DNA from 4 places in the Klebsiella sp. M041 genome. Region 4 is predicted to be linked to each of the others. Evidence: predicted binding sites of a transcription regulator. Region 4 holds the regulator's gene; each other region holds the start of a gene.
What was found. The regulator LexA, encoded in region 4, represses DNA repair genes until DNA is damaged. The targets are predictions, from matches to a motif close to TNCTGTATGTACATACAGNA.

Region 1 (2,202 bases), on a different contig from region 4:
GGGCGCGGTTCATCTGCAGCAGCACCCGATGCAGGCGCACCACGTCATGGCTGCCGGTCTTTTCGCTGAGATCGTTAAGGAACAGCTCCGCCAGCCCGCGCAGCGTCTCGGTGAGCTTCGCCAGCCGCTGGCAGATCTCCATCACCTCCTGCGGCAGTTCACCCATCGGGAAGCGATGCTCCGCGTCCTGACCGGCGGGCATATAGAGATTGAGAATATTATTCAACGACGCAATCAGCTCGAACAGCTCTTCGCAATGGCCGGCGAGCCGCTCCGCATTGGCCAGCGGCGGCGTGGTTTTCGGGCGGAACTGCTCCATGCAGGTAGCCACCAGCTTGCAGAACAGATCCAGCTGCAGGCGAAACCAGGGGGCGGTGATCTCGGCGCTCATCTCCAGCGCGTCGCGGGCGACGTCCGGCAGATGATGGCCTTCATCGAGGACCAGCAGCAGGTTTTTCGGCTCCGGCAGCACCGCCTCGCTCTCCATCGCCGCCATCACCAGCGCATGGTTGGCCACCACCACTTCCGCCTCCTGAATTTCCCGCCGCGCCACAAAGAACGGACACTCCCGATAGTAGTGGCAGTTGCGGTTCAGGCAGCTGGCCTTATCGGTGCTCAGCCGGCTCCACAGCCCATCGTCGATGGCTTTGTCGGTATGGTCGCGCAGCCCGTCCCAGCGGTAGCTGTCGAGATCCTGCTTCAGCGTCGCGCACAGCTTCTGCTCGGCCTGGTTGTTCGGGGTGAGATCGTCGTCGAGGAAGGCCAGCAGATCCTGCTGCGTCGGCTCGGTGCTGGCCAGCGCCGTCAGATTGCGCGGGCAGACGTAGCGTCCGCGACCGAAGGCGGCGGTGAAGCGCAGGTCGGGGATAATCTTGCGCAGCAGCGGCAGGTCTTTACTGTAGATTTGATCCTGCAGGGCGACGTTGGCGGTGCTGACCACCAGCGTTTTTTGTTCCTCACGGGCGATGGCAATGCCGGGGATCAGATATGACAGCGTTTTACCCACGCCGGTCGGCGCTTCGATAGCCAGATGCCGGCCCTCATCCCCGGCGAGGGTTTTCGCCACATCAGCGATCATCTGCCGCTGCGGGGGGCGGGGAATAAAGTCCGGGATCTGTTCCTGAAGCGCCTTATACCAGGCGGCGATTTGCGCTTTCAGCGCAGCGGTCAAAGCCATGAGAAAACCTGAATACTGTATAAACAGCCACTATTGTGCCATTTTTGCCCGCCCGGAGGTATTGCTTTCTGCTCAGTGTGGAAGCGTGCTCGACAAATAGTGTAATGGAAAGAAAAAGGCCCGCCGCCGCGTAGCGGACAGACGGGCCTGAGCCGTGCTTAACCGCATTCTCGCGGTCCGGGCATCAGCCTGTTATTCGCCAGCCGGTTTACGCGGGCGACGGCGGCGCGGCGGTTTGCCGTCCTGAGTGCGCGCTTTCGGCGCCTCGCCGTCCTGACGACGCGGGGCGCTGCTCTGGCTGCGCGGCTGTCCGCTGCGCCCCTGGCCCTGGCCGCCGCGTCCCTGACCCTGACCACGACCGCCGCCGCGCTGCTGGCGACCGTTCTGGATAGGCTCGGCTTTAATGGACGGATCCGGCTCATAGCCGGCAATCGCGATGCGCGGGATCTCTTTCTTCAGCAGGCGCTCGATATCGCGCAGCAGCTTGTGCTCATCCACACACACCAGCGACAAGGCTTCGCCGGTGGCCGCGGCGCGACCGGTACGGCCGATACGGTGGACATAATCTTCCGGCACGTTCGGCAGCTCGTAGTTCACCACGTGCGGCAGCTCTTCGATATCCAGACCGCGGGCGGCGATATCGGTCGCCACCAGCACGCGAATGCCGCCGGATTTAAAGTCGGCCAGCGCGCGGGTACGCGCCCCCTGGCTCTTGTTGCCATGGATCGCCGCGCTGCGGATGCCGTCTTTGTTGAGCTGCTCCGCGAGGTGGTTGGCGCCATGCTTGGTGCGGGTAAAGACCAGCACCTGCTGCCAGTTGCCTTCGCCGATAAGCTGCGACAGCAGCTCGCGCTTACGGTTTTTGTCAACAAAATGGACGTGCTGGGTGATCTGCTCGGAGGCCGTGTTGCGACGCGCCACCTCCACTTCCAGCGGGTTGTGCAGCAGTTTCTCAGCCAGGCCTTTGATCTCGTCGGAGAAGGTCGCCGAGAACAGCAGGTTCTGCCGACGCGGCGGCAGTTTAG
Region 2 (2,202 bases), on a different contig from region 4:
CGGAAGCCGTACTCCACCAGCGTCTCTTTGCGCGCCCGGTCGCCGCGGTACATGCCGCCGATCTGCGGCACCGTGACGTGGGATTCGTCGATCACCAGCAGGCCGTCTGCCGGCAGGTAGTCGAACAGGGTGGGCGGCGGCTCGCCGGGCCCGCGCCCGGAGAGGAAGCGCGAGTAGTTTTCAATGCCCGAGCAGTAGCCCAGCTCGTTCATCATTTCGAGGTCGAACTGGGTGCGCTGGGTTAAGCGCTGCTCTTCCAGCAGCTTGTTGTTGGCCAGCAGCACCTTGCGCCGCTCCGCCAGCTCCAGCTTAATCTCTTCCATCGCCTGGACGATGCGTTCCCGCGGCGTCACGTAGTGCGTCTTGGGATAAATGGTGTAGCGCGGCACCGTCGATTCCACATGGCCGGTAAGCGGGTCGAACAGCGACAGGCGCTCAACCTCTTCGTCAAACAGCTCAATGCGCAGGGCGATATCGTCGGATTCCGCCGGGAAGACGTCGATCACCTCGCCGCGCACGCGGAAGGTGCCGCGCTGGAAGGCCTGATCGTTGCGGGTATACTGCAGCTCGGCCAGGCGGCGCAGGATCGCCCGCTGGTCAATCAGCATCCCCACCGTCAGATGCAACATCATTTTCAGATACAGGTCCGGGTCGCCGAGGCCGTAGATAGCCGAGACCGAGGCCACCACCACCACATCGCGCCGCTCAAGCAGCGCTTTAGTGGCCGACAGGCGCATCTGCTCGATATGTTCGTTTACCGAGGCGTCCTTCTCAATGAAGGTATCTGAGCTGGGGACGTAAGCTTCCGGCTGGTAGTAATCGTAGTAGGAGACGAAATACTCGACGGCATTCTCGGGGAAAAATTCTTTCATCTCGCCGTAGAGCTGGGCCGCCAGGGTTTTGTTTGGCGCCAGCACCATCGTCGGCCGCTGCAGATTGGCAATCACGTTGGCGATGGTAAAGGTTTTACCGGAGCCGGTGACCCCCAGCAGCGTTTGATGCGCGAGCCCATCCTCCAGCCCCTCTTCCAGGCGGCGGATGGCTTCCGGTTGGTCTCCGGAGGGGCGAAAGGCGGAATGCAGAACAAACGATTTACTCATCAATCAGAACCTGAAAAAGATTTAGCGGCCGGTGTTTAATTCTACCCCTCGGGCCGTTTTTTGCCAACAAAATATACTGGATATTTAAACAGTACGTGATTATGATAGCGCCACGATTTGGCCTTTTTTGCCGGCAACCGGGATATAAAACGCGCGCCGGGCGGAATAATCCTCCGGCCGTCAGGGTTATCCCCAGAAATTTTTACCTTTTAACATTTGTCAAGCGGACGGGTGAAAGTTTTATGGCAGAAGATGACGCTTTTCTTACACCCATTGATTTTATCTAACAAGCTGATATTTAATGATTTTAAAGAAAAGATGCCTTTCGCGCCAATTCAGCCGCAAGCCGCGTACGCTCTAGCTTACCGCAGGTTTTCTAACTCTAATACACAAGGTTATCCACAGGAATAGTGGATAACTGTCTGCAGCCCAAGACCGCCGCCGCCCGGCGCAAATCGTCTGGCGGCCTAAACCGCGCGGCGAAAAATTTTTATCGAACTATTTTTGATAACTATCCGCTTAAAGCCGCTCGATTTTTGCTGCTTTTTGCACCACCCTTTAGCGTCGGGCACCGGAAAAGTGCAGCCCCGGCGCTGGCTGTGCCTGATGGTATCGGCGTTTAGCGTTTTTTTCCGAGCGTTCTTTTTCCTGGCAAGAGTTTTGCAGCATCTTTCTGTCGCCCTGACGCCAGGATAAGGAGAAAACGTCCATGTTGAATTTACAGGCAGTAAATCACTTTTACGGCAACCAGCATTCGCTGTGGAATGTCGATCTTGAACTACGCCCGGGGGAGTGCATTGGCGTACTGGGACGCGAGGGCATGGGAAAAACCACCCTGGTTAACTGCATTGCCGGGCATCTGCCGGTGGCCAGCGGCCGGATGACCTGGCATGACATTGGCGCCCCGCCGCAGGATCTCACCCCCCTGTCGGCCCAGTCGCGCAGCGCCATCGGTATCGGCTATGTGCCGCAGGATAAACGCATCTTCTCCCAGCTCAGCGTGGAAGAGAATCTACATATTGCCCTCGCGGCCGGGAAACCCGGGGCTAACGCCAGCGGCGGCGAAATCTATGAACACTTTCCCGAACTCTATGCCCTACGG
Region 3 (2,202 bases), on a different contig from region 4:
CTCAGCGGACGTAAACTACGCTGGGGCTATCTGCTGAGCGCCGCGCTGGCGGTGCTTGGGGCGGCGATTATCCGTTACGACAAAGTCAGCGATCATTTCTGGACCGGGCTGTTACTGGTGCAGTTGTCAAACCTCTGCTTCGCCATCGGGATGGTGGGTTACAAGCGCCTGATGGAGGTGCGACCGATGCCGCAGCACAATGCCTTTGCCTGGTTCTATGTCGGGGCCTTTATCGTGGCGGTGGCGGCATGGTTTATGCTGGGCAACCCACAGAAGCTGCCGACCACCAGGCTGCAGTGGAGCGTGCTGGTGTGGCTTGGCGTCGTGGCTTCCGGGCTGGGCTACTTTATGTGGAACTATGGCGCCACTCAGGTGGATGCCGGCACGCTGGGGATCATGAATAACGTCCATGTCCCCGCCGGGCTGTTGGTTAACCTTGCCATCTGGCAGGAGCAGCCGCACTGGCCGAGCTTTATTAGCGGAGCGTTGGTGATCCTGGCCTCGCTGTGGGTCCATCGACGCTGGGTCGCTCCGCACTCCGGACAAACGGCAGATGATCGCACGCGTGGTTCCGCGCAGAGCGAATAAACGCTTCGGTGACCGGTTGACGCTGTTCGCCATCGCGAACGGCCGCGTACAGCCGGCTCCATAATCCCTCGCCCAGGGTTTTGGTCACCACCAGACCCTGGCGTTCAAAACTTTCCACCACCCAGTGCGGCAGCGCGGCGATACCCATCCGGGCAGCCACCATCTGGATCAGCAACAGCGTGTTATCGACGCTTTTCAGCTGGGGACTGATGCCGGCCGGCTGCAGGAAATGACGCCAGATGTCGAGGCGTCCGCGCTGCACGGGATAAATCAGCAGCGTTTCCGTGGCCAGATCCTCCGGCGTAATCAGCGTCTTCATGGCTAACGGGTGCTCAGGCGCCAGCACCAGGCGCACCTCATAATCAAACATTGGCGAGTAGTGCAGACCGCTGCGCGGCAGGATATCTGAGGTCATGACCAGATCCAGTTCGCCCTGCTGCAGCGCAGGCTGCGGGTCGAAGGTGACGCCGGAATGGAAGTCGACTTCCACGTGCGGCCAGCGGGCGCGGAAATTCTCCAGCGCCGGCGTGAGCCACTGAATACAGCTGTGGCATTCGATAGCCAGCCGCAGCCGGGTCTGCTGCGGTTCGTTACAGTCCTGCAGGGCGCGAGCGATCTGCGGCAGCACCTGGTTGGCCAGCTGTAAGAGGATCTCCCCTTGAGGAGTAAAACGCAGCGGCTGGCTCTTACGTACAAAGAGACGAAAGCCAAGGCGCTGTTCCAGATCGCTGAACTGGTGAGACAAGGCGGACTGGGTCTGATGCAGGGCAGCCGCTGCGCCCGCCAGTGAACCGCTGTTCCGCAACGCTTGCAGCGTTTTCAGATGTTTAATTTCGATCATGAAAGTCCTTCACTTCGCCATGAGCAATTTGCGCTTGAGGAATATACAGTAACTGCCAATTATGGATGTGTAAACATCTGGACGGCTAAATCCTTTATCTTTCGAATTTATGGTGCGTTGGCTGCACTTCCTCACCCCAGTCACTGACTTCAGTAAGCTCCTGGGGATGAGCAAGTTTGCCGCCTTCCCTAAATCCGAAATCTTCGGATTGCAATTATGAGGCTCAAAAAATGACAATTATTAACCACACCCTCGGTTTTCCTCGCGTTGGCCTGCGCCGCGAGCTGAAAAAAGCGCAAGAAAGCTACTGGGCGGGCAATGCCACTCGCGAGGAACTGCTGGCGGTAGGCCGGGAACTGCGCGCCCGTCATTGGGAGCAGCAGAAGCAGGCCGGTATTGACCTGCTGCCGGTGGGCGATTTCGCCTGGTACGACCATGTTCTGACCACCAGCCTGCTGCTTGGCAACGTGCCGGCTCGTCATCAGAACAAAGACGGCTCTGTCGATATCGATACCCTGTTCCGCATTGGCCGCGGCCGCGCTCCCACCGGCGAGCCAGCGGCCGCTGCGGAAATGACCAAGTGGTTCAACACCAACTATCACTACATGGTGCCAGAGTTCGTGAAGGGCCAGCAGTTCAAACTGACCTGGACCCAACTGCTGGATGAAGTGGACGAAGCGCTGGCGCTGGGCCACAAGATCAAGCCCGTGCTGCTGGGGCCGGTGACCTATCTGTGGCTGGGCAAAGTGAAAGGCGAACCGTTTGACCGTCTG
Region 4 (2,202 bases):
CAGGGCGCCGTCGATTTCCAGCGGTTCAAGCGGGTCAGGTAAATCATGCGCTAGACATTGGGCGCGCAGCGTCAGCAGGTCCGCCTTGGAGTTATAGGGCAGGACGTACATGACCGGACGCGAGGTATCGAGTCCTAATTCCTGAGCAGGCTCTGCCGGAATAGACTTGCTTTTTACCAGCACCCGTAATGGTAAATTCAGTAATTTATAGTAAATTCGTTGCCAGCCGGACATAAACGATGTGAAGCCTCTGGTTAATCATGCAAATGCGCGGCAAGAATAACAGAAAGCGGGCAAAATTTCCGTTACCGCGCGGCAAACGCGTACACTCATCGACGTCATTTACATAAAAAGGTTTTGTGATGGCCAATAATACCACCGGGTTAACCCGAATCATTAAGGCGGCAGGTTACTCCTGGAAAGGATTTCGCGCGGCGTGGATCAACGAGGCCGCGTTTCGTCAGGAAGGTGTCGCCGCCATCGTGGCCGTCGCGATAGCCTGCTGGCTGGACGTCGACGCCATCACCCGCGTATTGCTGATTGGCTCGGTCCTGCTAGTGATGATAGTCGAAATTCTCAACAGCGCGATTGAGGCGGTCGTGGACCGTATTGGCTCGGATTATCACGAGCTTTCAGGGCGCGCCAAAGACATGGGGTCGGCGGCGGTCCTGCTGGCGATTATCATCGCGCTGATCACCTGGGGAACGCTGCTGTGGAGCCATTATCACTAACGTTCTTCGCTAACCCTCGCAAAATATAAACAATCTGCCGATTTTTGTGTGCCATGTGGTTCCAAAATCACCGTTAGCTGTATATACTCACAGCATAACTGTATATACACCCAGGGGGCGGAATGAAAGCGTTAACGACCAGGCAGCAAGAGGTGTTTGATCTCATTCGGGATCATATCAGCCAGACGGGCATGCCGCCGACGCGTGCGGAGATTGCTCAGCGCTTGGGGTTCCGTTCCCCAAACGCGGCGGAAGAACACCTGAAAGCGCTGGCGCGTAAAGGCGCAATCGAGATCGTCTCCGGCGCCTCGCGCGGTATCCGCCTGCTGACGGAAGAAGAGCACGGCCTGCCGCTGATCGGCCGCGTCGCCGCCGGTGAGCCGCTGCTGGCGCAGCAGCATATTGAAGGCCACTATCAGGTCGACCCGTCGATGTTCAAGCCCAACGCCGATTTTCTGCTGCGCGTCAGCGGGATGTCGATGAAAGACATCGGTATTCTGGATGGCGATCTGCTGGCGGTCCACAAAACCCAGGATGTGCGTAACGGCCAGGTGGTGGTAGCGCGCATTGACGATGAAGTGACGGTGAAGCGCCTGAAAAAGCAGGGCAACGTCGTCGAACTGTTGCCGGAAAACAGCGAATTTACCCCTATCGTTGTCGATCTGCGTCAGCAGAGTTTTACCATTGAGGGTCTGGCCGTTGGCGTGATCCGTAATGGAGAATGGCTGTAACGCCTGCCCCCGCGCAGCGTCATCTGATGCATGACGCTGCGACGTTTGTCCTCAATCAGGTCTCCGAACATGCTGCTCAACGCTGCCGATAAAGCGCTGTGGCGCCTTGCACTCCCCATGATTTTCTCCAATATCACCGTCCCGCTGCTGGGGCTGGTGGATACCGCGGTGATCGGCCACCTTGACAGCCCGGTATACCTCGGCGGCGTCGCGGTCGGAGCGACGGCCACCAGTTTCCTGTTTATGCTGCTGCTGTTTCTTCGCATGAGCACCACCGGGCTGACCGCTCAGGCCTGGGGGGCCAAAGATCCGCTGCGACTGGCGCGGGCGCTGGTGCAGCCGCTGGCTCTGGCGCTGGGCGCCGGGGTGTTGATTATCCTGTTTCGCCTGCCGCTGATTAACCTCGCCCTGCATATCGTCGGCGGCAGCGGGGCGGTTCTCGAGCAGGCGAGACGATTTCTCGATATCCGCTGGCTCAGCGCTCCCGCGTCGCTGGCCAACCTTGTGCTGCTTGGCTGGCTGTTGGGGGTCCAGTACGCCCGGGCGCCGGTGATTTTGCTGGTGGTCGGTAATCTGTTGAATATTGTGCTCGACCTGTGGCTGGTGATGGGCCTGCGGATGAACGTCCAGGGGGCGGCGCTGGCCACGGTCACTGCGGAGTACGCCACACTCATTATCGGCCTGATGATGACGAAGCGGGTGCTGACGCTGCGCGGCGTGTCGCTGGCGATGCTGAAAAA

Region 1: a site for LexA is predicted at 1,191-1,210, ahead of dinG (ATP-dependent DNA helicase DinG). Genes of this name have one in related genera too.
Region 2: a site for LexA is predicted at 1,175-1,194, ahead of uvrB (excinuclease ABC subunit UvrB). Genes of this name have one in related genera too.
Region 3: a site for LexA is predicted at 1,461-1,480, ahead of metR (HTH-type transcriptional regulator MetR). Genes of this name have one in related genera too.

What each region holds. Positions count from the first base shown of each region.
Region 1 covers NZ_JCAXWU010000008.1:58,423-60,624, forward strand. Annotated here, with positions in the region: gene dinG (ATP-dependent DNA helicase DinG) at 1-1,177, opposite strand, end outside; gene rhlE (ATP-dependent RNA helicase RhlE) at 1,370-2,202, opposite strand, start outside.
Region 2 covers NZ_JCAXWU010000008.1:85,765-87,966, forward strand. Annotated here, with positions in the region: gene uvrB (excinuclease ABC subunit UvrB) at 1-1,100, opposite strand, end outside; gene AC6CWS_RS12275 (hypothetical protein) at 1,511-1,723, shown strand; gene AC6CWS_RS12280 (ABC transporter ATP-binding protein) at 1,810-2,202, shown strand, end outside.
Region 3 covers NZ_JCAXWU010000019.1:60,044-62,245, forward strand. Annotated here, with positions in the region: gene AC6CWS_RS21655 (carboxylate/amino acid/amine transporter) at 1-588, shown strand, start outside; gene metR (HTH-type transcriptional regulator MetR) at 476-1,429, opposite strand; gene metE (5-methyltetrahydropteroyltriglutamate--homocysteine S-methyltransferase) at 1,660-2,202, shown strand, end outside.
Region 4 covers NZ_JCAXWU010000024.1:36,887-39,088, forward strand. Annotated here, with positions in the region: gene plsB (glycerol-3-phosphate 1-O-acyltransferase PlsB) at 1-234, opposite strand, end outside; gene AC6CWS_RS23285 (diacylglycerol kinase) at 363-731, shown strand; gene lexA (transcriptional repressor LexA) at 854-1,462, shown strand; gene dinF (MATE family efflux transporter DinF) at 1,532-2,202, shown strand, end outside.